Regions from separate parts of the Clostridium sp. DMHC 10 genome, predicted to be linked through region 1. Evidence: a T-box and tRNA genes for the amino acid it is inferred to sense, from the RefSeq annotation. Region 1 holds a T-box; the other holds one or more tRNA genes.

Region 1 (19,056 bases):
AAGAGGATTATTTAAATTTAAGAACTTAAATCCTATTCCAATTGATGAAGTTGAACCTGTAAATGAAATATTAAAGAGATTTTGTTCTGGAGCTATGTCTTTTGGTTCTATAAGCAAAGAGGCACATGAAACAATAGCTATTGCAATGAATAGAATTGGCGGAAAAAGCAACTGTGGAGAAGGCGGAGAAGACAACGAAAGATATAAGAAAGATCCTAATGGAGACTGGAGAAGAAGTGCTATTAAGCAGATAGCTTCTGGTAGATTTGGAGTTACTACAGAGTATCTTGTAAATGCAGATGAACTTCAAATAAAAATGGCTCAGGGTGCAAAACCAGGAGAAGGCGGTCAGCTTCCAGGGAAAAAAGTAGATAAAAATATTGGTAGAGTTAGACACTCAACACCTGGCATAGATCTTATTTCACCACCACCTCACCATGATATATATTCAATTGAAGATTTGGCACAGCTTATATTTGATCTTAAATGTGTAAATCCTTCTTCAAGAGTAAGCGTAAAGCTTGTTTCAGAGGTAGGAGTTGGAACAGTTGCAGCTGGAGTTGCAAAGGCACATGCAGATTCAATACTTATAAGCGGTCATGATGGAGGAACAGGTGCAGCACCATTATCTTCAGTAAAACATGCTGGTATTCCTTGGGAACTTGGATTATCTGAAACTCAACAGGTACTTCTTTTAAACAGCCTTAGAAGTAGAGTTGTACTTCAAACAGATGGACAATTAAAAACAGGAAGAGATGTTGTAGTAGCAGCACTTCTTGGAGCTGAAGAATATGTATTTGCAACAACACTTCTTGTAGTAATGGGATGTACAATGCTTAGAAAATGTCATTCAAATACTTGTGACATGGGAATAGCAACTCAAGATCCTGAGCTTAGAAAGAGATTTAAAGGAAAACCAGAATATATTATTAACTTCCTTACATTTATAGCAGAGGAAGTAAGAGAGTATATGGCTCGACTTGGTTTTAGAAGCATAAATGAGATGATAGGCAGAGTAGATAAATTAGATACTAAGGATGCTGTAACTCATTGGAAAGCAAAGAAATTAGACTTCTCAAATATACTATATAAACCTGATATGCCTAAGAGAATTAAACCTTACTGCACTGTAGCTCAAGATCATGGTCTTGATAAATGCATGGATTACAAGCTTATAGAAGTTGCAAAAGAAGCTCTTAATAACAAGAAGAGTGTAGTTGGAAATTTTGAAATAAAAAATGTAGATAGATCAGTTGGAGCAATGCTCAGTGGCAAGATAGCAAAATTGTATGGTGAAGAAGGACTAGAAGAGGATACTATTAAATATCACTTCACAGGTTCAGCAGGTCAAAGCTTTGGTGCATTTGGCATGAAGGGACTTACACTTGAACTTGAGGGAGATGCAAATGATTATGTAGGAAAAGGTCTTTCTGGTGGAAAGATAATAATAAAAACTCCTAAAGCTGCTACTTATAAGCAGGATGAAAATGTAATAGCTGGAAACACTATTATGTATGGTGCAACAAGCGGAAAAGTATTTATAAATGGACTCGTAGGAGAGCGTTTTGCAGTTAGAAACAGTGGAGCATACGCTGTTGTTGAAGGTGTAGGAGATCACGGCTGCGAATACATGACTGGCGGCGCAGTTGTTGTTATAGGTAAAACTGGCAGAAACTTTGCAGCTGGTATGAGCGGTGGACTTGCTTTTATACTTGATGAAGATGGTGACTTTGCTTCAAAATGTACTAATGAAATTATTGAAATTACACCTGTAGATGACGCTGAAGATGAGAAAATGTTATATGACTTTATAAAAGAACATTACGATTATACTGAAAGTGTTAAAGCTAAAGATATTCTTGATAATTGGGATGAATATAAGTCAAAGTTCAAGAGAGTCATACCTACAGCTTATAAGCTTATTTTAGAAGCGGACAGACAAAAATCTGTGGCAGCAGACATGTAGTGGGAGGTGCAGAGATGGGAAAATTAACTGGATTTAAAGAATATAAAAGAGAAGTTTCTATTAAACGTCCTGTAAATGTAAGAATAAAGGATTATAAAGAAGTATATGAAAGACTAAATGAGGATGGCATTAAAACTCAAGCAGCAAGATGTATGGATTGCGGTATACCTTTTTGCTCATGGGGATGTCCACTTGGAAATTTAGTACCTGATTTTAATGATATGATATATAAAAATGAATGGAAAAAGGCTTATGAGAGAATTTCTCTCACAAGCAACTTCCCAGAATTTACAGGAAGAGTTTGCCCTGCACTATGTGAAGGTTCTTGTACTCTTGGCTCAAATTCTGACTCTGTTTCCATTGAAGAAATAGAGTATGCAATAATTGAAAGAGCATATAAAGAAGGTTGGGTTAAGGTGCAGCAGCCAAAGGTTAGAACTGGAAAGAAGGTAGCTGTTATAGGTTCAGGCCCAGCAGGACTTGCAGCAGCAGCAGAACTTAATTCTGTTGGCCATTCTGTAACTGTATTTGAAAGAGCTGACCAAATTGGAGGACTTTTAAGATATGGTATTCCAGATTTTAAGCTTGAAAAGCATGTTATAGATAGAAGAATAGATATAATGGAGAAGTCTGGTATAGAGTTTAAAACATCTGTGAATGTTGGACTTGATGTGGACATAAAAGATATATTTGATAAATTTGATAGTGTGCTTTTAACTGGAGGTTCTACTATACCAAGAAATTTAAAAGTTGAAGGAAGAGAACTTGATGGAATTCACTTTGCTGTAGATTACTTAAAGCAGCAGAATATGCGAAACGCAGGAATTAAAATAGATGGTGAAGAAATTAATGCAAAGGACAAGGTTGTTGTAGTTGTAGGTGGTGGAGATACAGGTTCTGACTGTATAGGAACAGCTATAAGGCAGGGAGCTAAAAAGGTATTACAGTATGAAATAATGCCTAAGGCACCAATTAAAAGAGACAAAACTATGCCATGGCCGCTTTTCCCTAGAACCTTTAAAACAACATCTTCTCATGAAGAAGGCTGTGTAAGGGAATTTTGTGTTTCAACTAAAAAGGTTGAGGGCAAGGATGGACATATCGATACTCTGCATGGCATTAGGGTAGAATGGAAGAAAGATGATACTGGAAGAATGACTATGACAGAAGTACCTGGCAGTGAATTTTCAGAGCATGTTGATTTAATACTCATAGCAATGGGCTTTGTACATCCTCAACATGAAGGAATTATAAATGACCTTAGCTTAAAGCTTGATGGAAGAGGAAATGTCCTTACAGATGAAAATCATATGACTAGTGTAAAAAAAGTATTTTCTGCTGGTGATATGAGAACTGGACAATCACTTGTAGTTCGTGCAATGCACGATGGTAGACAGGCAGCAAAAGCTATAGATGAATATCTAATGGGTGAGACTTCACTTATGGGATAGGAAATTTAGGAGAGCGGTAAGTTAGGCTCTCCTAAGTTTTTTAATGTGGAGGAAAAGATTATTTTAGAGTACAGAGTACAGATGACAGAGTACAGTGAAGGATGATTTTTCTCCGCTATCGCTTTGAAAAATCTTAAACTTAATGCTGTGCATGGCATAAAATATAATGTCAGCGAAGCGGACATTATTAAGTTCTAAGATTTACCTAAGAGAAACGAAAGGTAAATCCACCTTCATTGTACTCTGTTTTTATAGTTGACAAAAACACTCGGATTTGATATTATAAATTATATTATAGAAAATTTTCCCGTTTTAAAGGAAGTGAGTTAATGAAACTGTCTACTAAAGGACGATATGGTGTTAAAGCGATGGTAGATTTGGCACTTCACTGTAACAGCGAACCAGTTTCAATAAAAAGTATTTCAGAAAGACAAGCTATATCAGAGGCTTACTTAGAGCAACTTTTTGCCCCTTTAAGAAAGGCAAAGTTGATTAAAAGTATAAGAGGTGCTCAAGGAGGCTATGTGCTTGGAAAAGATCCTAAAGATATATTTATTTCTGATATTTTAGATGTCTTAGAGGGACCTATAGAAGTATCAGAATGCGTTGAGGAAGAAGGAATATGTGGTAACAGCAATTCATGTCCTACAAGGTTGTTATGGGTCAAAATTAAAGAAAGCATAGATCATGTTACTAATACTATTAGTTTACAAGATATGATAGATGATTATAATGGTATAAAAACGAATGAGGAAAAATAAAAAGCAGAGACTTAGAAGGGTCTCTGCTTTTTTGAATGCAATTAAAACAGAGAACAGAGTACAAAGTACAGAGTACAGTGAAGGATGACTTTTCTCCGCTATGCTGCAAAAAATCTAAAATTTAATGCTTGCGCATGGGGTAAAATATAGTGTTCAGCGCAGATGAAACTATTAAGTTCTAAGATTTACCTGAGAGAAACGAAAGGTAAATCCACATTCATTGTACTCTGTGCTCTGTACTTTGTACTCTATTTGTAATATTTTTAAGCGGAAAAATTAAATTACAAGTATATCCTTAAAAAAAAGGGGTTAACCTACAATTAGGGTGATTTTTATGATGAGAAGTAGAGATTTTATGTTTGCAAATGCATACTCTGTAGACGGTAAAAGGATAGGGAGAATAGAAGACTTATTGCTAAATTTTAATGACGGTACTATTGAGGGATTTAGAATAAATAAGGGTAGTATATTTAACAAAAGTATTTGTATTAGTAAAGATAATGTTATATGCATTAGCTCAAAACTTATAGTTAGGGAAGAAGAATTTAGAGGAGAATTTGTTGAGTTTAAAAATATAAAGGGTATGGAGACTATAAATGTTGATGGGCTTATACTTGGGGTTGTAGAGGAAATAATATTTGATGAAATGAATCTTAAAATCAAAGGTCTTATTATATCAAAAGGCATTTTTGACAATATAATATCTGGTAAGAAAATTATTTTGCAAGGAAACTATATAATAGGGAAAAATAATTTACTTTGTCTTGCTAAACAAGAAAAATTTAATTTTGTAAGGATATTTCATAATATTGCAATGGAAGTTGATAAAAATGAAAAAATATATAAATACATAATAGCGATAGTATTAATTATAATTATTTTAATTGTACTTAGTAAAATTAAAAATATTTAAAACAGTATTTTATTTAGTTCTTCTAAGTTTTATTATGGCATATTTATTAAAACCAATACACTTAATTTTAATAAATAGAGGGGTAAATAAAAAAGTTTCTGCACTGTTTCTTGTAAGTGTTATGATAATTACCATTTTAGGCTTTATAGTTTTTCTTATTCCATCAATATTGAAAGAGACGCTAACTGTTGATGTTACGAGATCAGAGATAAAAAATTACATTGAAAAAATACAGAATTTTGTGAAGCCATTGTCTAAAAGTTCACCTGGAGACAATTTAGTCATAAGTATATATGACAAATTTAATTATGAACTTAAAATTATAATAAATAAAATAGTAAATTTAGTTCTTATAATTTGTCAAAATGCATTGGATGCTACAATATTCCCAATAATATCATATTACTTTTTAGCTGATTGGGATGAAATAAGAAAAGGAGTAATAAAAATTGTCCCTTATAAATATAGAAATGTAGTAAAAAAATAGCCTATGATGTTGATATTATTTTAAGCAAATATACTATATGTCAACTTGCATTTGTGCACATTTATAGGTATACTTACATTTATTATACTGAGTATTCTGAAGGTAAATTATCCTATTTTACTATCTATAATAAATGGACTATTCAATATAATACCGTATTTTGGACCTATATTTGGTGCAATACCCTCCATAATAGTAGCGCTTTTGATTTCACCTAGAAAGGCAATTTATACAGCAATAGCACTTTATTTAATTCAAATTATAGAGGGAAATATTATTTCTCCTAAAATGACAGGAGACTCAGTTGATATGCATCCACTTGTTGTAATAATACTACTAATAATTGGAGAAAAACTTGGAGGTTTTGTTGGAATGGTTTTAGTTATTCCAGCAGCAGTTATAGTAAGGGTGATTTATGAGGACTTAAATTATTATTTATTTTAGCTGTTAAAACTATTTTGCTTGACAATGCATTAAATATTAACTATAATTTATTTGTCTTTTTAAATATAGTGAAGCGATGATAAGAATTAGTAAATATGTCTTAATATTTAGAGAAAAAGTGGTTGGTGAAAACTTTTTATTTGGCATTTTGAAGCTGTCTTTGAGCTATTTGTTAATATAAGTGGCACATATGTGTAATTAGGGTGGTACCGCGGAAATTTGGCTTTCGTCCCTTCGTTTGAAGGATGAAGGCTTTTTGTTTTACATAGAATTTTAAAAAATATTTGGAGGAGATACATAATGAAATATATGGGGTTAAATGATATTAGAGAAGCATATTTAAGTTTTTTTGAAAGTAAAGGACATCTAAGGCTTCCAAGTTTTTCACTTGTTCCTAATAACGATAAAAGTTTATTACTAATTAATGCAGGAATGACACCTTTAAAGCCATATTTTACAGGACTTCAAGTTCCACCTAGAAAAAGAGTAACCACTTGCCAAAAGTGCGTAAGAACAGGGGATATAGAAAATGTAGGAAAGACTGCAAGACATGCTACTTTCTTTGAGATGTTAGGTAATTTTTCTTTTGGAGACTATTTTAAAAATGAAGTTATTCCATGGGCTTGGGAGTTTATAACTGAAGTCTTGGAATTGCCAAAGGATAGATTATATATAACTATTTATCTTGATGATGATGAAGCTTTTAAAATATGGACTGAAAAAGCAGGAGTAGATCCTAAGAGAATATTTAGACTTGGAAAAGAAGATAACTTTTGGGAACATGGTTCCGGCCCATGCGGACCTTGCTCTGAAATACATTTTGATAGAAAAGGCGGAAAAACTGTAGAAACTATTGAAGAATTTGTAAAGGCACAAGACGAAGATAGAATAATAGAATTTTGGAATCTTGTTTTTACACAATTTGATAAGGATGAAGAAGGAAACTATAATAAACTTTTAAACCCTAATATAGATACAGGTATGGGACTTGAAAGAATGGCAACTATAATGCAGGGAACAAGCACTATATTTGAAGTTGATACTATGAAAAATATATTAAATGAAGTTGCAAAAGTATCAAATGCAAAATATGGTGAAGATGACAAGAAAGATCTTTCAATCAGGATTATAACTGATCATGTTAGAAGTGTTACATTCATGATAAGCGATGGAATATTGCCATCAAATGAAGGAAGAGGATATGTTCTTAGAAGACTTTTAAGAAGAGCTTCAAGACATGGTAAAGCACTTGGAATTAATAAAGCATTTTTATGTGATATTTGTAAAGTTGTAATAGAGGATTCAAAAGGTGCTTATCCTGAACTTGCAGAAAAGAAGGATTATATAAAGAAAGTAATACAACTTGAAGAAGAAAGATTCTCTCAAACTATAGATAGTGGTATTCAAATACTTAAGGAATATGTAGATGAGATTGGAAAAGAAGATAAAGTTTTAGATGGAGCTAAGGCATTTAAGCTTTATGATACTTACGGTTTCCCAGTTGAACTTACAGAAGAAATACTTGAAGAAAAAGGAATCAAAGTCGATAGAGATGGTTTTGATAGAGAAATGCAGCTTCAAAGAAAAAGAGCAAGAGAAGCAAGAGAAGAATCAAACTATATGGGTAAGGACATAAAAACTATAGATAAGATAGATTCTACTGTAGAGACTGTTTTTACAGGATATGATTCTTTGGAGAGCACTTCAAAGGCTGATATCTTAATAAAAGATGAAGAAATGGTTGAAATATTGAATGCAGGAGAAACAGGAGCAGTAGTTGTTTCCAAAACGCCTTTTTATGCTGAAATGGGTGGTCAAATAGGTGACACAGGAGCAATTATAGGAAAGCATGGTGAAGCAAAAGTTGTTGACTGTAGGAAAAATATATCTGGTAAAACAATTCAATTTGTTGAAATTTTAAGTGGATATATCGAAAAAGGTGAAGAGGTTCAATTAAAAGTTAATAAAGATAGAAGAGAAAATATAGCAAAGAACCATACAGCAACTCATATGCTTCAGGGGGCTTTAAAGTCAGTGCTTGGAGATCATGTACATCAATCAGGTTCTTATGTTGATGATGAAAAATTAAGATTTGATTTTACTCATTTTACAGGGGTTACCGATAAAGAACTTGTAGAAGTAGAGAGAATAGTAAATAAAGAAATAATGAAAATTTACGATGTTAATACTGATGTAATGACTCTTGAAGAAGCTAAGAAAACTGGTGCAACTGCTTTATTTGATGATAAATATGGTGAAAGTGTAAGGGTTGTTTCAGTTGGCGATTTCAGCAAGGAATTTTGTGGTGGTACTCATGTAAAAAATAGTGGGGAAATAGGATTATTTAAAATAGTATCTGAAAGTGGAGTTGCAGCAGGCATAAGAAGAATAGAGGCTGTGACTGGAATTACTGCTGTTGAATACGTAGAAGAAAAAGAAAATTTAATAAGAAGCATAGAAAATGAATTTAAATGTTCAGATAAGGATATAATAAATAAAATAGAGCAGCAAGTATCAGAAATTAAGGCAAAAGAAAAAGAAATAGCTGCACTTAAATCAAAACTTGCTGGTGGAGCTGAAGATGAAATACTTAAAGCCTTAGATAATGTCAAAGATGTTAAATATGCTGCTTATTATGTAAAAGATATTGATTCAAATTCATTAAGAGAACTATGTGATAAGGTTAGAAGCAAGATCGGAGAAGGTGTAGTTCTTCTCGGAACTTCAAGCGAGAATAAGGTTCAATTAGTAGCTATGGCTAGTAAAGGAGCAGTATCGAAAGGAGTTCACTGTGGTAAACTCATAAAAGAAGTTGCAAATATTTGTGGTGGAAATGGAGGAGGAAGACCTGATATGGCTCAAGCAGGTGGAAAATCCCCTGAAAAATTAGAATTTTGCACTTAGTGAAGCAAAAAAAGTACTGGAAAAATTAGTAAAGTAGTATACAATTACTATAATATGATTTATAATAATATTAAAGCACAAGTTTATTACTAATTAAAAAGGGGTGAATATGTAAAATGGGGAATATAAATAACGACGATACTATAGAATTTGATGTACTAAAAAATAAAAAGGATCTCACAAAAGCAATTTTAAGTGAAGTATATAAAGCATTAAAAGAAAAAGGATACAATCCGGTAGACCAATTGGTTGGATATTTGATATCCGGTGACCCTACTTACATAACTAACTACAATGGTGCACGTGCTTTAGTTAGAAAATTAGAGAGAGATGAAATACTAGAAGAAGTTTTGAAATCTTATCTTGATGTTTAAATAAAAGTGCCCTTTTAGGGCATTTTTGTTTTATGATTAAGTTGATTTGTCTAAAAATGCATCAAAGTAGAGTTAATTTTGTTACGTTATTATAATTTAAGGAGTTATTAAATGAGGATACTTGGAATAGATGTTGGAGATAGAACAATAGGTATGGCAATAAGTGATCCACTTGGTTTTACCGCTCAAGGTATAGGAACAATAAGAAGGAAAAATGAACAATACGATATTGATGAACTAAAAAAAGTTTGTGATAATTATAATGTTGATACCATAGTATGTGGACTCCCTAAAAACATGAATGGTACTGTAGGACCACAAAGCGAAAAGGTATTAGCATTTTGTGAAATAATAAAGGAAGTTATTAAGCTTCCAATAAAAATGTGGGATGAAAGACTTACAACTGTTGCAGCCAATAGGGCTATGCTTGAAGCAGATTTATCAAGGGCTAAAAGAAAAAAAATAGTTGATAAGGTCGCAGCTACATATATTTTACAAGGATATTTAGATAGCATATATAAAAGTCAAATTTGACAAAATCTTATTTGAAATCTAAAATATAATATTATACTGGAGGATTTAATCATATGGAAAATGATGTAGATAAAATAACTCTTTTGGATGAAGATGGAAAAGAAAACACCTTTGAAGTTGTAACTAAAATGGATATTGAAGATAATGAATATGTAATTGTTATCCCTGAAAATGCTCCTGAAGATTCAGAAGCTATAATACTAAAAATAGATAAAGATGAAAATGGCGATGATATTTTATTTACAGTTGAAGATGATGATGAATTTAAAATAGTATCAGAAGCATATGAAGCTTTATTTTCTGGAGATTCAGAATAGTGTATGTTTATTTAACTTTTTGAAATGGGTGATAAAAATGAATGTAATGTCTCCAACAGAGATTGAAAAGCTTAAGAACAATCTTAAAGATAAAGGCTATAAACTAACTCCTCAAAGGAGAGCGGTTTTAGATATAATAATAAAGAATGAAGGTAAACACCTTACAGTTGAGGAATTATATGATCTAGTTAAAGTTGAGTGTCCTGAAATTGGTCTTGCAACTGTTTATAGAACCATACAACTTCTGGAAGATATAGGAGTTGTTTCTAAACTTGAGCTAAATGACGGATGCAGTAGATATGAACTGGTTCATGGAAGTGAAATTCATCAACACCACCATTTAATTTGTACTAATTGTGGCAAGGTAATGGAAGTGCAAGGAGATTTATTAGAAAGCTTAGAAGAAAAAATAGAAAAGCAATATGATTTCCTTGTTAAAAACCACAGTGTTAAATTTTATGGTTTATGTAGTGATTGCAGAAAGAAGCTGTAAATTTTAAACAATTTATAGTTGATATAAAATATAAAAAAGAAGGAGGGGAGAACCACGCGAAGAGAAAAAGATAAAATAAAAATAATTCCCCTTGGTGGTGTAAATGAAATAGGTAAGAACTTAACGGTTATTGAATATAGAAATGAAATAGTCGTTATAGACTGCGGCCTTAAGTTTCCAGATGAAGAGATGTTTGGTATAGATATTGTAATACCAGATATCAGTTATTTGATTAAAAATGCAGAAAAAGTAAAGGGGATATTTTTAACACATGGGCATGAAGATCATATTGGTGCGCTTCCATATGTGTTAAGAGATTTAAATGTTCCGGTATATGGTACAAAGCTTACTATAGGAATAGTTGAAACAAAACTTAAGGAACATAACTTGCTCGGCAGTGTAGATTTAAAGGTTATTAAGGCTAGAGATATAGTTAAGCTTGATAATATGTCCGTTGAATTTATAAGGCAAAGCCATAGTATTGCTGATTCTGTAGCCATAGCTATTCACACACCAATGGGGGTCGTTCTTCACACTGGGGATTTTAAAATCGATTATACTCCTATAGATGGATGTGTTGCTGATTTTGCACGTTTTGCAGAACTTGGCAAAAAAGGAGTATTAGCAATGATGTGCGACAGTACAAATGTTGAAAGGCCAGGATATACGAGAACTGAACGTACGGTGGGGGAGACATTCAATAATATATTTGCAAAAACTAAGGGCAGAATTATTATTGCTACGTTTGCTTCAAATATTCATAGAATACAGCAAATAGTTGAAGCTGCTGAAAAGTTTGACAGAAAAGTTGCTGTTTCAGGAAGAAGTATGGAAAATATTGTAGCAGTTGCTATAGAACTTGGATACCTCAAAGTTAATGAAGGTGTTGTTATAGGAGTTGAGGCAATAAATAGATATCCAGATGATAAAATTGTGATTATAACAACAGGAAGTCAGGGAGAGCCAATGTCAGCACTTTCAAGAATGGCAGCTTCAGAACATAAGAAGGTAACTATTCAAGACGGGGATACTGTAATAATATCTGCTAACCCTATTCCTGGAAATGAAAAGTTAGTTTCAAGGGTTATAAATCAGCTGTTTAAAAAAGGTGCAGATGTTATTTATGAAGGACTTGCAGATGTACATGTTTCTGGTCATGCATGTCAAGAAGAATTGAAAATGATGCATACGCTTATAAAACCAAGATTTTTTATTCCTGTTCATGGTGAGTATAGACACCTTAAGCAGCATGCAGAACTTGCAGTAAGTTTAGGTATGCCAAGACAAAATATTGTACTTTCAGATAATGGTGATGTTATAGAGGTAACAAGAGACAGTATAAAGAAAAGTGGTACAGTAGTTTCAGGTCAAGTTTTTGTAGATGGGCTCGGCGTTGGAGATGTTGGTAATATTGTTTTGAGAGATAGAAAGCATTTATCTCAGGATGGCATATTGACTGTTGTGGTTACCATAGAAAAGGAAAGTGGAAGTGTTATTGCTGGACCAGATATCATTTCAAGAGGATTTGTTTATGTAAGAGAATCTGAAGATTTAATGGATCAGGCAAGAGAACTTGTAAAAAATGCTCTTAAAGAGTGTGAAGATAACCACATTAAAGAATGGGCTACAATTAAGTCAAATGTTAAAGAAGTTTTAAGAGGTTTCTTGTATGAAAAAACTAAGAGGAAACCAATGATATTACCTATTATAATGGAAATATAACCCTTTGAGTTAAATAATATTATGAATTTGACATTTTAGCATAGTAATATTAAAATAAATTGGGTACTATTAAGTAGCCAATTTATTTTTATGATATTTAAAGTTAATATTTTATCAATATATGGAGGAAAAGAAATGGAAAAGTTTACCAGAGAAGATATAAGAAATGTTGCAATAATCGCGCACGTTGACCACGGTAAAACAACTCTTGTAGATGCATTATTGAGACAAAGTCATATATTTAGAAGTAATGAAAAAGTTCAGGAAAGAGTTATGGATTCTAATGATCTTGAAAAGGAAAGAGGAATAACAATACTTTCTAAGAATACATCTGTAATGCATAAAGGAGTTAAAATAAATATAGTTGATACTCCAGGTCATGCTGATTTTGGTGGAGAAGTTGAACGTGTTCTTAAGATGGTGGACAGCGTACTTTTATTAGTAGATGCTTTTGAAGGTCCTATGCCACAGACAAAATTTGTATTAAAGAAAGCATTAGAACTTGGATTAAAGCCAATTGTTGTAGTTAATAAAATTGATAAGCCAAATGCAAGACCAGCTCAAGTTTTAGATGAGATATTTGATTTATTTGTAGAACTTGGAGCAAATGATGAACAGCTTGAATTCCCTATTGTTTATGCATCAGCAAAGGCTGGAATTGCAAAGTATGAGCTTGAGGATGATAATAATACAATGGAGCCAATATTTGAAACAATAATAAAACATGTAGCTCCACCTGAAGGATATTTGGATGAACCTATGCAGATGCTTGTTTCAACAATCGATTCAAATGAATATGTTGGAAGAATAGCTATAGGAAAAGTTGAAAGAGGTACTATTAAAAAGAATCAACAGGCTGTCTTAATAAGAAGAGATGGGGCACAAGAAAATGTAAAAATTTCTAGCTTATTTGTTTATGAAGGTTTAAAAAGAGTGGAAGCATCAGAAGTAAAACTTGGAGATATAGCTGTTGTTTCGGGAATACCAGATGTTAATATAGGAGAAACAATTGCGGATACTTCAAGACCTGAAGCACTACCTTTTATAGATATTGATGAACCTACACTTAGTATGTATTTTATGGTAAATGATTCTCCTTTTGCAGGCAAGGAAGGTGAATTTATAACTTCTAGACATATAAGAGATAGACTAACAAAAGAGCTTGAAACAAATGTAAGCTTAAGAGTTGAAGAAACTGATTCGCCTGATAAATTTAAAGTCAGTGGAAGAGGAGAACTTCATCTTTCAATATTAATAGAAACTATGAGAAGAGAAGGATTTGAGTTTCAAGTTTCAAAACCAATGGTAATATACAAAGAAGAAAATGGAAAGAAGCTTGAGCCAATAGAATATCTTACAATAGATGTGCCAGAAGAATTTATGGGTGTTGTAATGGAAAAGCTTGGACCTAGAAAAGCAGAACTTGTTAATATGACATCTGCAATAAATGGTTATACAAGACTTGAATTTAAAATACCATCAAGAGGTTTAATTGGTTTTAAAAATGAGTTTATGACAGACACTAAAGGAAATGGTATAATGAACTCGGTTTTAGACGATTATGAGCCATATAAAGGAGATATTCCTGGAAGATCAAGAGGATCAATTGTTTCCTTCGATACAGGAACATCAGTAGCTTATGGATTGTTTAGTGCTCAGGACAGAGGAAAGCTATTTATAGGAGCAGGCGTTGAAACGTATGAAGGAATGATAGTTGGAGAATGTTCAAGGGCAGAAGATTTGGAAGTTAATGTATGTAAGAAGAAACATCTTTCAAACTGTAGATCATCAGGTGCAGATGAATCCTTAAAGCTTGTACCACCACCAGATATGACTTTGGAGAAATGCCTTGAATTCATTGCAGCAGATGAATTTGTAGAAGTTACACCTAAAAGTATTAGAATGAGAAAGAAGATATTGGATACTAATCTTAGAAGAAAAAACAGAGGAAAATAGAGAACCATAATTAAGGGGAATGGGTTTATGGAAAATAAGAAATTATTTATTAAAAGAAAAATTTCTATTTTAATTTGTTGTCTGATTGTTATTTTAGTTTTATTATCATATTTAAATTCTGTAATACGAAATCCGTTTAAGATAAATAATAAGTATAGATTTGAAGTTAAAAAAGATGATAACTTATATAAAATAATAGATTCGTTGGATAAGAATAATTTAATTAAAAACAAGTTCTTTCTTAAGGCATATGTTAAATACAAAAAATTTCCCGGTGAAATTAAACCGGGATTTTATTCAATAAAAGCTGGAGAAAATATAGATTCGCTTGTAAATGACATGAAAAATGGAATTTTTGATGACACATATATAAGGGTGACAATGCCGGAAGGATTTCAAATAACGCAGATGGCAAGTTTGCTAGAGAAAAAGGGAGTAATATCAAGTGATAAGTTTTTAAAAGCATGTCAAGAATATACTATTCCTAGTTACATAAAAAATGATAATAAAAGAAAGTATAAACTTGAAGGCTATCTTTTCCCGGATACTTATGAATTCAAAAAAAACATGACAGGAAAAGAAATAATAGACATTATGCTTGAAAGATTTAAATCAGTGATTACTGGTATTAAAAAGGAGTCTGGAACTAAAATAAATGATATTGATAGGATAATAACAATGGCTTCAATTGTAGAACGTGAAGCAGAGGTTCAGAAAGAAAGAGCAGTAATTTCATCGGTTTTCTATAATAGAATGAGGCTCAATATGAAGCTTCAATCCTGTGCTACTGTAGAATATGCTCTTGGCTATCATAAAGATAAACTTACATATAATGATCTTAAAATAAATTCTACTTATAATACATATCTTGTAGATGGTATGCCAGAAGGGCCTATATGTTCTCCAGGTAAGGCTTCAATAATTGCAGCAATTAATCCTAAAAATACAGATTATATTTATTTTGTATCCCAAAATGATGGAACACATTTTTTCACAAAAGATTACAAAGAATTTTTAAAGATTAAAGAAAAAACTCAGGGATTTTAATTTTGGAGGAATTCTAATGAGCAAAATAATGTACGATTACATTGAAAATTATATAAGAGAATTAATTCCTGAAAGACAGGGTTTACTTAAAGAGTTAGAAGAATACGCTGAAAGTAATAACGTGCCAATAGTTCAAAAGGAGACTGCTAAATTTCTTGAATTAATGGTAAAAATAAAAAGGCCGCTTAAAATACTTGAACTTGGAACCGCCATAGGGTATTCTGCAATTTTAATGGCTATTAATTCAGAGGCTCATATAACATCTGTAGATAGAAGTGAAGATATGGTAAATATAGCACTCGAAAATATACATAAATATGGATTGGACAAAAGAATAGATGTTATATTGGGTGATTGTATGGAGTGTTTAAAAAAGCTTAATGATGAATATGACATTATATTTATAGATGCTGGAAAAGGGCATTATGAGGATTTTTTTTAATGAATGTCTTAGAATGTTAAAAAAGGATGGAATTGTAATAGCCGACAATGTACTATTTAGAGGTATGGTAGCGAATAGAGAATTATTACAAAGAAGAAAAATCACCATAGTTAAAAGAATGAAAAATTATCTTGATATGGTTTCTAATAATAAAAGTTTAATTACTTCTGTAATTCCAATGGGAGATGGAATTGCAGTTACAACAAGGAGGCAGGATTGTGAATAAACCGGAGATATTAGCACCAGCTGGAAACTTAGAAAAATTAAAGACTGCCATTGAGTATGGAGCAGATGCAGTTTATCTTGGGGGAAGTAAGCTTAATTTAAGAGCATTTGCAGATAACTTTGGTTCGGATGAATTAAAACAGGGAATTGATTTTGCACATTCATTAGGAAAAAAAGTATATGTAACTTTAAATGTTTTTCCTCATAATGAAGATTTAATTGGACTAGAAGATTATTTGAAAGAACTGTATAATTTAAAAGTTGATGCAATTTTAGTTTCAGATCCTGGAATAATAATGACTGCAAAAGAAGTTGTTCCAGAACTTGAATTACATTTAAGCACTCAGGCAAATAATGTAAATTGGAAATCAGCATTATTTTGGCACAAACAAGGAGTTAAAAGAATAGTTCTTGCAAGAGAAATGTCTCTTGAGGAAATAAAAGAAATTAGAAGAAATCTTCCAGAAACTTGTGAAATTGAAGCTTTTGTTCATGGCTCTATGTGTATTTCTTATTCAGGAAGATGTCTTTTATCTAATTATATGACGGGAAGAGATTCAAATAGAGGACAATGCGCTCAACCATGCAGATATAAATACGCTCTTGTTGAGGAAAAAAGGCCTGGACAGTATTTCCCTATAATGGAAGATGATAAAGGGACATATATAATGAATTCAAAGGATCTTTGCATGATTGAACATATTCCCGATTTAGTTGAGTCAGGTATAAATTCTTTAAAAATTGAAGGAAGAATGAAAAGTGCATATTATGTTGCCTCTGTTGTGAAAGCATACAGGGAAGCTTTAGACAAGTATTTTGAAAATCCTTCTGAGTATAAATTTGATCCTAAATGGATGGATTATTTAATGAAACCAAGTCACAGAGGATATTGTACAGGATTTTATTATGGAGAAGACAATAGACAGTATTATGGATCTTCATCATATATAAGAGATTTTGATATAGCTGGAATAGTAAAAGACTATGATAAAGAAACAAATACTGCAACTATAGAGCAGAAGAATAAGGTGTATTCTGGAGATATTGTAGAAGTTTTAAGACCTAAAGGCGAAAATTTCGAAATTATGCTAACAGATATTAGAAATGAAAAAGGTGAAGAAATAGAAAGTACACCTGTTGCACAAATGATTTATACAATAAAATGTGATATGGTTTTAGAAAAGGGTAATATGCTAATTAAGCAGAAATAATAATTTAAGATTGAATAAAATGCCTCATTTTAGTCAAAGATTTAGACTATGGTGAGGTGTTTTTATGTATAAATCAAAAATCAGATGCATGTCTATACTTGTTATACTAGTTATTGCTTTTTCTTTTTTAATATATAGATTGTACATTATTATGAATTACAATGAGGAGTTAGAGGTTAATTATGCAGCGCAAATGTCATCTTTTGAAAAAACTTCTGATTTAAATTATGAAGTTATAGATTGTAATGGAAAAGATCTTTTGCCATTTAATAAGGATTACTATGTTGTAATAAATCCATATATTTTTAGTAGAAATAATAGTGACACCAATATAAGAAAATTAACTGCATTGAATTATATTTTGAAAAATTATAATAAGAATTATGATTTAAGTCAGGTATCCATAGAAAGTTCAACTAATAAGCTATATTGGAAGATAGATGAAACTATTTATAATAATCTTCAAAAGTTCAAGGATGTAAATGGTATATACACTTACTATGTTAATAAAGTAGACAGAAGTGAAGCAGCAGATATATTCAATATTATAACTAATCCTAAGGATAAAAATAATAAAAAATTCAAAGCAAATAATTCGCTTGAAAAAACAATATATGACAGGTTTAAAAATGATGAATATCCTGAAAAAGTATTTAAGAATGACAGCAATGGTAATATTATTTCTTCAAATGAAATAAATAATAAAAATCTTTCAAAAGTTAAGCTTACTATAGATAAAACAATAAATGATAAGGTTCAAAACATATTAGATGACAGTGATCTTAAGCAGGCTTCTGCAATTGTCATGGAAAGTGAAAACGGAGCTATAAGAGCAGCTGCTCAAAAGGATTTATACGATGCTAATATAAATTTTGGACTAAAGGGAATTTATTATCCAGGTTCTATATTTAAAACTATAGTTGAAGAAGCAGCTATTGAAAGTAAAAGCGTAGATCTAAATACACCTATAAAAGATACAGGAAAGTTTAGTCAGGAAAAAGTTTATGATTATTGTACACCAAAGCAGGCATTTGTTGTTTCGTCTAATGATGTTTTCATAAATATAGGTCAAAAGACAGGTTTTTATAATATATATAACACAGCTAAAAACCAGGGATTGTTTGATAAAGTGCTAAATATTGACGGGGAAAGCAATGGTTCTATGGATAGTATGGATTCTAATGATACAGGAAATCTAAGTTTACTATCATATGGGCAAAGTCTTAGAATAACTCCAGTGGAAGCCTTAGCTATTCCTAATACTGTAGTTAATAAAGGTATCTATGTTAAGCCTCATATTGTTGATTCATATATTAATGGAATTACTGGTAAAGTAGAAAAAGAGAAAATATATAGCAATAGAGTTATAAGTGAGAATACAGCCAATACGATGCTTGAGCTTTTTAAAGAAGTTCTTACTGATAAACATGGAACTGGACTTCTTGCCTATACTCCTAATCCATGCATTGGAGGCAAAACAGGAACTGCGCAAAGAGGAGAAAATAAAGATAAGACGATTGAAAATGTAGATGCATGGTTTGCTGGATTTTTTAACGCTAATGGTATTAATTATTCTGCAGTTATATTTGCACCAAATATAGATAAGAATATGAGTGCCGCTATCACAACAGCACCTATATTTAAAAAAATAGTTGAGTCTTTAAATAATAAAAATTAAAAACTATTTAAAAAAATATTTGTTTTTTAGGAACATTATACAAGCTATTTAAATAATATATTAATAAGCACTATTAGGAGGAAAACCTTTGTTATCAATATATTATTTATTAAATATAATGGGTGGAATGT
Region 2 (11,774 bases), 2.5 Mb from region 1:
AACTACTTATAAATTTTAAATTAGTGGAAATATTTTTGCCAGCATTTACATAGAGCACAGATTAGCGAGTATAGTGGTGGATGATTTTCCTTCGTTTCACTATATAAATATTATTTTTAAACTCCAGTTAAAAGTGAGGTCACCATTATGAAAAAGTCTGTACAAAGATTTAGAGAAATAGTAAAGGTTCTTGCCTTTTACGGATTTGGCTATCTTGTAGACTCTAAAAAAAATAGAGAAAAAAAGTTCCCGCAGAATTTAAGGAGAGCCTTTGAAGAGTTAGGTCCTACCTTCATAAAGATAGGTCAAATTCTAAGCACACGTCCTGACATCATCCCAGATTCTTACATAAAAGAATTGTCTAAGCTTCAAGACAAAGTTCCAGAGGAAAACTATGATACTATAGAAACTATCTTTAACAGCGAATTTCATAAAACTATTGAAGAAACCTTTTTAAAATTCAACAAAAAACCTCTTGCATGCGCCTCCATTGCTCAAGTTCATGAGGCCACTTTAAAGGATGGGAAAAAAGTCATAGTTAAAATTCAGCGTCCAAACATAGAGGAAAAGATGAAGTTAGATTTATCGATATTGTATAAATTAGCTAACCTTACAAAGGCTAAATTTACAGACTTTATAATAAACCCTGTAGAGGCTTTGGACGAAATATCAATGTCTACAAAGATGGAATTAGACTTTAATATTGAAGCTAAAAACATAGAGCATTTTAAAGAGCTTAATAAGGATGTATCCTTTGTAACATGTCCATATATATTCCATGAATTAAGTACGAAACATGTTTTAACTATGGAAAAAATAGATGGTTTCAAAATAGATGATATAAAAAAACTAACTGCTGAAAATTACGATTTAAATGATCTTGGAAAAAAACTTGCCCTTTCATATTTTAAACAGGTTTTTCAAGATGGATTTTTCCATGGCGACCCTCATCCCGGAAATATATTGATTAGGGATAAACAAATATGCTTTATAGACTTTGGTCTCATGGGAAATCTATCAAAAGGCTTAAAAAATGCTTTAAATGATATGATTCTATCTGTGGCTTATTATGATATAGATAAGATAATTTCCGTCATTATGGCGGTTGGAATACGTCATGGTTATGTAGATAGAAATGAGCTTTATGAAGACATAGATTACATATTTTCTAGCTATCTTTCTGCTTCACTAGAAAACATAAAAATATCACAATTTCTTCAAGAAGTATTTGATTGTGCAAAGCGAAATAACATAAGTCTTCCTAAAGATCTAATAGTACTTGTAAGAGGATGCGTTATACTAGAAGGCGTAATTGCAAAAATTTCCCCTGATATTTCTGTATTGGACGTGGCAATTCCTTTTGTTAAATCTCAAAATAACGACTCTATACTTAAAAATTTTAATATTAATGAAGCACTTTTAAATTCATATTTATTTTTAAAGAATTCTTCAAAGCTCCCTTCTAAATTAATAGAGCTAAGCAACGGGCTTATGAGAGGAAGAGCGAAAATTCAATTTAACATAAAAAACATTGAGGAACCTATAAATGAAATAAACAAGATGGTAAACAGAATTGTTCTCTCACTTATAATCTCCTCAATGATAATAAGTTCTTCTTTAATATTGCATTCAAACATTGGTCCTAAAATGTATGGAATATCAATAATAGGAATAACTGGCTATGCCATAGCAGCAATTCTTGGTTTTTGGCTCTTAATATCAATTATACGAACAAAGAAATTATAAAATAGTACTGTTCCTTCGTATTTTTTTACATTGTTAAACTTTCGTCTTTCTTTTCTAGTATTATTTCCTTAACCTTATCTGCATGGCCTTTAAGTGCCATTGATATACCAAGGAATACAAACATAGTTCCAGCAAGTATTGCTATATCCTTAGACAATGTTGCATAATTTACTCCTGCAATAATTTCTCTAATTGCCGATACACAATAGGTAAATGGCATAAATGGGTTTATAACCTTAAAGAATTTTGGCACAACTTCCAGCGGGAAAGTACCTGCACAGGAAGTAAGCTGCAATATTAAAATTGCTATAGAAAGAAGTCTACCCGCCATTCCAAGTAAAAATACCAAGCATTGAATTATCGCTATAAACACATAGGCCATAAATATATTAAATAAGAAATAGAGAATTAAACTCTTTGGTTTAAGTCCCAGTGTCAGCACTACTGCGCTTGCTAAAATTGCCTGTATTATACCTATATAACCATAGGATATGAATTTACCTGCAACAACAGAAGCTGGGCTCGCATTTATATCATCATCAACCTTATCTGTAATTACAAAGAACATCATTATAGCTCCTACCCATAAGGAAAGAGGTATAAAGTAAGGTGTAAAACCAGTTCCATAGTTTTTAACTGCCCCAATTGGGTCATCCTTCATTGCAAGCGGTTCTGATACAAACTTAGCCATATCGCTGCTTGTGTTTACAAGGTTTTTATTTATTTTATCTGAACCATCCTGTAATTTTGAAGCTAATTCATCTGAACCATCATATAGTTTTCCAATTCCATTATTAAGATCACTTGAACCGCTGTATAGCTTATTAGCTCCATCAGTAAGAGCAGGAATTCCGCTGTTTAACGTACCTATACCATCTCTAAGTTTAGTTGATCCATTTGATAAAGTTTTTACACCAGCAAGTAAATCACTTGAGCCAGAGCTTAACTGATTCATTCCTGAAGCAAGCTCGTTGAACTTCCCTGTCATAGTAGGAATTTGTGCTATAAGATTGTTTGCCATTTGAATATTTCCATCATTCAGTTCATCCTGTGCAACATCAAGTAATTTCTGGTTATCTTTAAGTTGTTTTTGAACCTTAGTAACTTGCGTCAAAAGCTGCGGTGCATTTGCAAGCTGAGCTTTAATCTTTGGGTCATTCATCATAGTATTAAATGTACTTATTATTGGCTGTGCTTGCTGCATGTCATCTTGTAATACAGCTATTTTGGCAATAGCATCCTTAGCTCCACCATTAGACTGAACTGCTGCCAAAAGACCTTTAACCGCTGCAAGATTATCTTTATTCTTGTCAAGATCTGTCTTCATGGTATTAAATTGACCTACAAGCTGCTGAATATATTGTATATTTGAAGGTGACATAGCACTTTGTACTGTTTGTATAGTTTGCGTTGTTTCAGGTGAATTAATGCTCTCCTGTGTCTGTTCTAAGGCTCCTATCATACTGTTAACTGAATTTATATTTGATGACTGCAGGGCATTTTCTGCTCCATTTATAACTTCACTATTGCTATCTATTAGGGTATTCATACTTTGAAGCGAATTTGCCATATTAGTCATAGTACCTTTTGAAGCACTCATTGAAGCCGCTGTATCTGTTACAAGTTTATTATAATTATCCAAAAGCTCTTTTTGAGCTTGAATTTTTTGCTCATCACTTAACTGCAAACTGTTTAACTTATTATAAGCTTCACTTAAAGCAGCTGCTGATCTTACAAAATTCTCCGAAGAACTACTCTGCTGATTTATAAAAGCAATTGTATTTTTTCCATTTTGTCCTCCCAAACTACTGCTGGCACCTCGCAGCATAAGACTCAAAACCTGTGCATTTTTTGTATTCAATAAAGTTTTTATTGAATTTAATGAACTTGTATCCATTTTACCAAGTGCTTGTGCCTGATTTAATAAATCATTTAACTGCTTTGTATTCTCCATAAGCTTCATTATTGGGTAAAGTTTATTCATATCCACTTGACTTAAAGTACTTGTATCATTAAGTAAATTATTTATATTATTTATATTTTCTGGTGTCGTTAATTCTGCAAGTTTTGGAATTGCTAGTATTGAATTTAAGTTAATAGAATTGAAGTCTGCTACTGTTTTATTAATTGTAGATAAATTTTTTGAGTTCATAAATGGCAAAACATTATTTAAGCCGCTTAAATCCACTTGTGAAAGTGAACTTGCATTGCCCATAATACTTCTAAGGGCTCTTGCATTGTTGATGTTGATTAAAGCTGCAATACCTTTTTGTCCATTTAAAACTGCTACAGCTTGTGATATTTGCCCCTGTGCCGAAGTTACTCCATAAGCAGCTTCATAAAGTCCATTGTGTAATTGCTGAGCTCCATTTTGGAGACCAAGTGGTTTACCATTCTTGTCAACAGCATTTGTGTTAATTCCATCTACAAGCTGATTTGCTCCATCATAAAGCTGTTTAGTTCCACTTTGAATCTGTGGCATTTTGTCTTTAACTTGACCTATGCCATTCTTAAGCTGTTCACTTCCAGTTTTAGCGCTTGAAAGTCCATCTCTTAATTTTTTACTTCCAGAAGTCGCTGCTTTAAATCCATCTTTAACGTCGTATAAATTGTCAAATGTAACTTTAGTGTACTCACTAGTTATTGTCCTTGCAATTTCATCCTTTAAAGCAAGTTCAGCTTTTGAATTAACTTGAGACATTATAAAGTTTCTTTTTTCATTATCCCTATACAAAATTTTTTGCTTGTTCTGGTTTTTTATCCTTTGCACTAATGACTTTTTTCTGAAAAATTTTCAGGAATAATATACTCCGCATAGTATTTCTCGCCTTTAGTCCCCGAATCGGCCTCTTTATAAGTAGTAAATTTCCAGCCCAGTTCATTATTATTTTTTAGTTTTTTAACAATATCATCACCATAATTAACATCTTTCCCATCTTTAGTAGCACCCTTATCCAGATTAACAACTGCAACGGGGACACTCTTTAGTTTACTATAAGGATCCCAAAATGCTGCAAGATAAAGTAAACTATATAACAAAGGTACAATTATAATGGCTATTACAGACACCCTTATAAATCTGTTTTTTAAGATACTTTTAATATCCCGCCATGCAATCCTAAGGAAATTCATTAAACCACCCCCATTTTTGTATGAACTGACTGGTCAGTTTAGTTATACATCTTTTTGGAAAGATTGTCAATAGTCTGTTAATTTGAAGTATACTAAAAAAGCGCAAAAAAAGAATCGATATATTTACCGATTCTAAATAATGAATTTTATTATATTTCTATTCCCTTTAAAATGTAACTCGTTATGTTTTCCACTAAATCATCAATTTTTTTCTCACCATCATTTATAAGCTCATAAACTGCTCCTGAGCATATTGTTCCAAATAACGTATATGCCATAAATTCAGTTTCACCTTTTTTAAGAGCCCCAGCATCCATAGCTTCTTTTAAGAATCTTTCTATTTCTCCAACATAAACTCTTACAACTTCTCTTAATTCAAATTGCCTCGATTCTTGACCCCACAATTGACTCATTACAACTTTAAAGAAATCCTTATTTCTATATAATAACCCAAACTGAACCTTGCAAACTGCAACAATCTTTTCTATAGGATTGTTTATATTTTTTGTTGCTTCTTCCATTTCCTCCGTTATAAGATTCATACCTTCGGAAATTACATATTTAAATATCTCTTCTTTACTTTTAAAATGATAATAAAGAGTTCCCTTTGCAACTCCAGCATTAACAGCTATATCATCCATCGTTGCTTCACTATATCCATTTTTAGAGAATATACTTAAGGCAGATTCAAATATGGATTTCTTAGTTTTATTCATATAATCACTCCACATTTTTATTACTAAACTTAGTAATAATAATTTAATGACCAGTCAGTACAACACATTAACTTATATTATACTCTCATGGTTTAATAAAACTCAATATATTTTAACAAAATTTTTGACATACTAATATGCATAATATTATAATCTGAGATTCTACGTCAGTACTTTATAAACCACCCTCAAAGCATTGATAAATATACGTTCCTTCAAAATTCAGCTTTCACCCATTGGGTGAAAGAAAAATAGTCCCTGAAGGTCCACCATTTGGGGGATTAGCTCAGCTGGGAGAGCACCTGCCTTGCACGCAGGGGGTCAAGAGTTCGAATCTCTTATTCTCCACCAAAAATAGCAGTTTTATAACTGCTATTTTTTTATGCTTTTTTTTATATATTGGTTGAAGTTATTTAATTATAATAATACAATTAAAGTGTTGAGGTGATTAAAATGAATAGAATAAAACAGTTTTTTGTTTATGCAATTGCAAAGGTTAATATAAATGATAAAATATATATTGAAAAACATTTAAATAATGATGAAATGGCATTATTTAATAAATTATCTATTCATGAACAAAAGCATTCAATTAATGTTGCAAGAGATGTAGAAAAAGAATGTAGGGTTAATTTAGTCAACTCAAAGAATCTAGTAAAGGCAGCTCTTTTACACGATATAGGTAAAATAAATGTACCAATAACTTTAATAGACAAGTCAATTGTAGTTATTTTAGATAAGATAACAAGAAGTAAGATAAAAAAATTTAAAAAAATAAAAAAAATATATATTTACTATAATCATGGATATGAAGGATTTCAAATTCTTAAAAGAATTAATGAAAATGAGCAGATTTTATTTATGGTAAATAATCATCATAATAGAGAGATGAGTAATAATTTAGAGTTAGATATACTAAAAAAGTGTGATGATAGGAACTGATATTAAGGAATGGTGAAGAGTAATTATGAATTCTGATGAAAGAAGAAATTCTATAAAAAAAGAGTTAGAGGACAAGGGCAAACCAATAAAAGGAAGTGTACTTGCAAAAGAATTTGGAGTAACACGTCAAATAATTGTTAAGGATATTGCTATATTAAGAGCAGAAGGCTGTGATATATTTGCTACACCTAAAGGGTATATAATAAATAAGAGTACTACAAGCATTATAAAAAGGGTAATAGCAGTATCTCATAGACCAGAAGAAATAGAGGATGAATTAAATTCTATAGTGAAGTTTGGAGGGACAGTTGAAGATGTTATTATAGAACATTCTTTATATGGAGAGATAAGAGGAGTACTTATGGTTAAAACACCATATGATGTTCAGAATTTTATGGAAAAACTTAATAAGCATAGAGCTGAACCGTTATCAATTTTAACAGGTGGTGTTCATCTTCATACTATAAGTGCAGATAATGAAGATGATTTGAACAAAATAATAGATGAACTTAATGGAAAAGGGTACATAATTTCTGATTAAATAGTTAATAACTTTGAGGAGTGATTTTATTTGAAAAAAGGTATAAGGCGTGCGATAATATTAGCATTAATATTTATTGTTATTGCTTTTTTTGGCAGGCTTACAAGTTTTATAATTAATATTGAGTGGTTTAATGAAGTTGGATATTTGTCAGTATATTTTACTAAGATTGTAGCAGTATTAATTCTTATGATACCATTATTTGCAATCATATATTTAATGATATGGTTATATTACAAGAGTATTAGAAAAAGTATTATTAAATGGAATAAAGCAATTGAAGTAGATGTTAAGAAAGAGAAGCTTCAAAAAAGGATATTTTTTATTGCAGATTTAGTACTATCACTTTTATTCTCATATTCTTTTGCAGATGCTTATTGGTATAAAATACTTCAATTTATGAAATCATCCGCTTTTAATACGAAAGATCCTATATTTGGTATAGACGTATCTTTTTATGTTTTTAAACTTCCATTGATAGAATCTTTATACGGAATTATAATGTTTCTTTTAGCATTTCTTTTCGTTTTAACTTTGATAATTTATATTTTATTCAACATAAGAGATTATGCCAATATAAGAAACAGAGCAATTAATGTTTTTAGTGTAAGAAGTTTTGGAAAAGGCTTAGTTAGATTTGCAGGAAAGCTTCTTGCAACATTATCATCACTTATAATTTTTTTACTTTCATTTGGTTATTTAATAAGAGCTTGGAATCTTGTTTATTCTCCTAGGGGTGTAGTTTATGGAGCAGGCTATACAGATATGCATGTTTCACTAATTTTTTATGGTATTATAATTACGTTTTCTATAATAGCTGGTATTGTCATATTTTTGAGTGTAATTAAATCAAAGGTTAGGCCTATAATTATATCTATTTGCATAATTATAATTCTTGTTATAGCAGAAGGGGTTACTTCACCAATAGTTCAAAGACTATTAGTTAACTCTAATGAAAAAACTAAAGAAGCTCCTTATATAAGATATAATATAGATTATACTAGAAAAGCCTTTAATGTTGATAAAGTTGAGGAAAAAGAATTCCCTGCAAATGAGGATTTAACTGTGAATGATATAAAAGATAATAGACCAACAATAGATAACATAAAGGTAAATTCTTATGATCCATCACTTGAGTTTTATAATCAGGTCCAAGTTATAAGGTATTATTATGATTTTAATGATATTGATGTGGATAGATACAATATAAATGGTAAGTATAATCAAGTTTTTATAGCACCAAGAGAAATTGATACCAAGAGTCTTCAAGGGAATGCTGATACATGGCAGAATAGACATCTTGTTTATACTCACGGATATGGAACTGTTATAAGTAAGGTTAATTCTATAACAGATTCAGGACAGCCGGATTTTGTTATGAAGGATATACCACCTGTAAATAGCACAAAGATTAAATTTACTGATCCAAGAATATATTTTGGAGAGGAAACAAATGACTATGCTATAGGAAATAATACACTTGGAGAATTTGATTATCCAAATGGTTCAGTAAATAAAACAAATAATTACGATGGAAAAGGTGGAATAAAGGCAACTTTAATAAATAGGTGCTTATTTGCAATAAACAAACATGATGTAAATTTTCTTCTTTCGGGGAACATAAATTCTAATAGTAAAATATTAATAAATAGAAACATAACTGAAAGAGTGAAAAAAATAGCCCCTTTTTTAACCTATGATAAAGATCCATATGCTGTTATAAGCGGAGGAAAGATATACTGGATTATTGATGCCTATACAACTTCGGATAGATACCCTTATTCTCAACCAGTTGATAATGTAAATTATATAAGAAATTCTATAAAAGTCGTTGTAGATGCGGTAGATGGAACTACAAATTTTTATATTATAGATAATAATGATCCTATAGCTAATAGTTATTCTAAAATTTTTCCTGGATTATTTAAAAGTTCAAGTGAAGTTCCAACAGATATAAGAAAACATTTTAAATATCCAGAAGACTTATTTAGGATTCAAAGTAGTGTACTTGAAAAATACCATGTTACGGATACAGGGATATTCTATAATGGTGAAGATTTATGGGATGTATCTAAAAATATGAATGATGTTGAGGGCGAAAAAAGTGTAAGTGATTCATCTTATATGGTTATGAGGCTTCCAAATGAAAATAAAGAAGAAATGGTACTCATGCAGTATTTTAATATGAGAAGTAAAAATAATATGGTAGCGCTTTTGGGAGCAAGAATGGATGAAAGTAACTATGGAAAGATGATTTTATACAAGCTTCCTACGGATAAAACAATAGATAGTCCATACTTATTTAATCAAAAATTTAGGCAAGATCCGGCTATTTCGAAGGAAATTTCCTTGTGGAACACTCAAGGGTCTAAGGTTCAATTTGGAGATACTTCTGTTATTCCAATTAATAAGTCACTTATATATATAGTTCCTGTTTATATAAGGGCTCAGGGAAAGAATAGTATTCCAGAGGTAAAAAGAGTTATAGTAGCCTATGGCAGTAAAGTTGTTATGGCTGAAAATGTTGATAAGGCACTAGCAGATCTTTAACTATGCAGATAATCAAAATGATAATTCTGAAAATCAAACTCAAGGTAAAAATAATAATACTAAAGCAGAAAACAATATAGATAAAGAAAAACTAAAGGCTGCACAAGAATTATATAATAATGCTATTGATGCTCAGAAAGATGGCGATTGGTCAAAGTATGGAGAGTATATAAAGGAATTAGGAAAAACTATAGAGGAATTAAATAAATAAAAAAAAGGCTGCTGCAAGCTGAAATAAGCTTACAGCAGTCTTTTTTACCTAAATATGTGTTTAAAAATTTTTAAAGTGTAAAGAATATTAAATATGTATTTAGGAGGTTTAGTTATGAGTAAAAAGTTTTTTATTAAATTTTTAGTGAGATGTTTTGCTAGTGCCGTTATTGCATGTCTTATAATAATATCTCCTGTATTTTTTACATGTTTTGATACTAAGGGTGATAGCTATATACCTGGAAGTAATGTTAGTACTTTAAGTGAAAAAAATGCTAAGGCTGAAACTTCAAATAAAGATAACAAGAAAGATGATATTGCTGTGTTTTCTTCGGAAACGTGTTTTAAAAAAACATACTATGTTGCTAAAGATGGAGTTAAAATGTTTAGCAATATAGATAATGCTTCCTCAGATATAACTCTTTTGAATAAAGATGATGAACTTATTTGTGATAAAGAAAAGGATGGATATCTGTATTGTGAAAGTAACCATATTGATTCTAAAGGCAATTTAATAAATGGATGGGTAAAAGAGAATAATCAAGATTTAAATGGAATGTTTTTTAAAAGGGCAAGGCTTATAGTTGATATAAACTTAACCAGCCAAACTTTGAACATGTATAAAGACAATATTCTTATAAACAATAATCCCATAAAGTGTTCAAGCGGAATTAAAGGTAATAATGATACAGAAACACCTCTAGGCTTTTTTACGGTCAAAGATAAGTTTGAAAATCTTACAAGTAAAAAATATAATGAGAACGTAAAGTATGCTGTTAAGTTCTTAGGAAATTATTTAATTCACTCTGTTTCAATTGATGAAACTAAAAAAAATGGTAAAATTGAATATGAAGAAGAAAAAAAGGCAAAAGATGATTTGGGAAAAGCAGCATCGCATGGGTGTATAAGAATATCTGTAGATGATGCAAAAAAAGTTTATAATACTGTAAGCAGAGGAGACTTGATCTATATACACTATTAGAAGTAAGAATGTTGTAACAATATTCTTAATTTTATGAATTACTTACAAGATCTTAGTAAATAAAATTTAAAGCTTTCTGTTAGTTTTAAAATATAAGGAATTTATTGTATAACTGGGGGGTAGACGAATTGGATTATGATGTGCTTATTCTTGGAGGAGGAATTGTTGGATGTTCAATAGCATATGAGCTATCGAAATATAGTCTTAACGTTTCAATTATTGAAAAAGAATTAGATATAGGAAATGATGTTTCAGAGTTAAATGCTTCATTAACATTTGATGGAATGGAAATTAATAATGATTTAAACTACTACATGGAATATTACGGAAACAAAAACATGAAGGATATAACAAAATCCTTTAATGTACCTTTTAAGAAACTTAAGTCCATTATTTTTGAAGAAGATTTTATTGGTAATAATAATCTCATAGAAAAAATGTACACTAGATCTATCAGAAGGGGAATTAAAGGAATACAAAAAATCAGCAATCACAATTTAAAATTTGGATTACAAGCTAAAGTTAATGTTGAGTTTAATAAAGCAATAATATCTAAGAATTGGGGAGTTGTATCTCCGTATGATTTAGCAATAGCATATGGGGAAATAGCGTTTGATAATGGTGTAAATTTTAGATTAGGGGAAAAGGTTATTGAAATAAAAAAGGTATCTAAAGGATTTAAGGTAACAACTACAAAGAATAAATTTACATGTAAATTTGTTATTAATACAATTCCAGATGATGATTATAAGTTAGGAAATAAAGTTAAGGAAAATATAAGTAAAAATAATAATATGAAGTGCTTTTTAATAAACAAAAAATTTAAAATTAAGGATATTTTTGTCGTTTTAGGTGAAAATGATGAAGATATTTTTATCTATCCTAATTTCAATGGTGATACAATAGCATATGTTATAACAAAGGATGAAATAAGTTATGAAGATGCATTTGAAAA

What was found. The T-box of region 1 lies ahead of alaS (alanine--tRNA ligase). A T-box ahead of a tRNA ligase gene usually reads a tRNA of that ligase, here a tRNA-Ala.
Region 2: it has a tRNA-Ala gene. The T-box ahead of alaS (alanine--tRNA ligase) is inferred to sense a tRNA for this amino acid. The anticodon was not compared.

What each region holds. Positions count from the first base shown of each region.
Region 1 covers NZ_LGVB01000015.1:437,443-456,498, reverse strand. The annotation lists partial or broken gene gltB (glutamate synthase large subunit) at 1-1,966, shown strand, start outside; gene AGR56_RS04035 (glutamate synthase subunit beta) at 1,981-3,417, shown strand; gene AGR56_RS04030 (Rrf2 family transcriptional regulator) at 3,747-4,178, shown strand; gene AGR56_RS20660 (PRC-barrel domain-containing protein) at 4,513-5,091, shown strand; partial or broken gene AGR56_RS21325 (AI-2E family transporter) at 5,126-6,022, shown strand; T-box leader at 6,090-6,259, shown strand; partial or broken gene alaS (alanine--tRNA ligase) at 6,323-8,963, shown strand; gene AGR56_RS04010 (IreB family regulatory phosphoprotein) at 9,043-9,300, shown strand; gene ruvX (Holliday junction resolvase RuvX) at 9,412-9,834, shown strand; gene AGR56_RS04000 (DUF1292 domain-containing protein) at 9,888-10,151, shown strand; gene AGR56_RS03995 (Fur family transcriptional regulator) at 10,189-10,644, shown strand; gene AGR56_RS03990 (ribonuclease J) at 10,675-12,366, shown strand; gene typA (translational GTPase TypA) at 12,502-14,322, shown strand; gene mltG (endolytic transglycosylase MltG) at 14,350-15,369, shown strand; partial or broken gene AGR56_RS03975 (O-methyltransferase) at 15,386-16,037, shown strand; gene AGR56_RS03970 (U32 family peptidase) at 16,030-17,247, shown strand; gene AGR56_RS03965 (penicillin-binding transpeptidase domain-containing protein) at 17,312-18,925, shown strand; gene sigK (RNA polymerase sporulation sigma factor SigK) at 19,014-19,056, shown strand, end outside.
Region 2 covers NZ_LGVB01000015.1:2,937,182-2,948,955, forward strand. The annotation lists gene AGR56_RS16115 (AarF/ABC1/UbiB kinase family protein) at 145-1,746, shown strand; gene AGR56_RS16120 (YhgE/Pip family protein) at 1,772-4,480, opposite strand; gene AGR56_RS16125 (YhgE/Pip family protein) at 4,516-4,878, opposite strand; gene AGR56_RS16130 (TetR/AcrR family transcriptional regulator) at 5,028-5,594, opposite strand; tRNA gene AGR56_RS16135 (tRNA-Ala) at 5,870-5,945, shown strand; gene AGR56_RS16140 (HD domain-containing protein) at 6,048-6,536, shown strand; gene AGR56_RS16145 (transcription repressor NadR) at 6,562-7,077, shown strand; partial or broken gene AGR56_RS16150 (UPF0182 family protein) at 7,108-9,838, shown strand; gene AGR56_RS22240 (L,D-transpeptidase) at 9,953-10,819, shown strand; gene AGR56_RS16160 (FAD-dependent oxidoreductase) at 10,948-11,774, shown strand, end outside.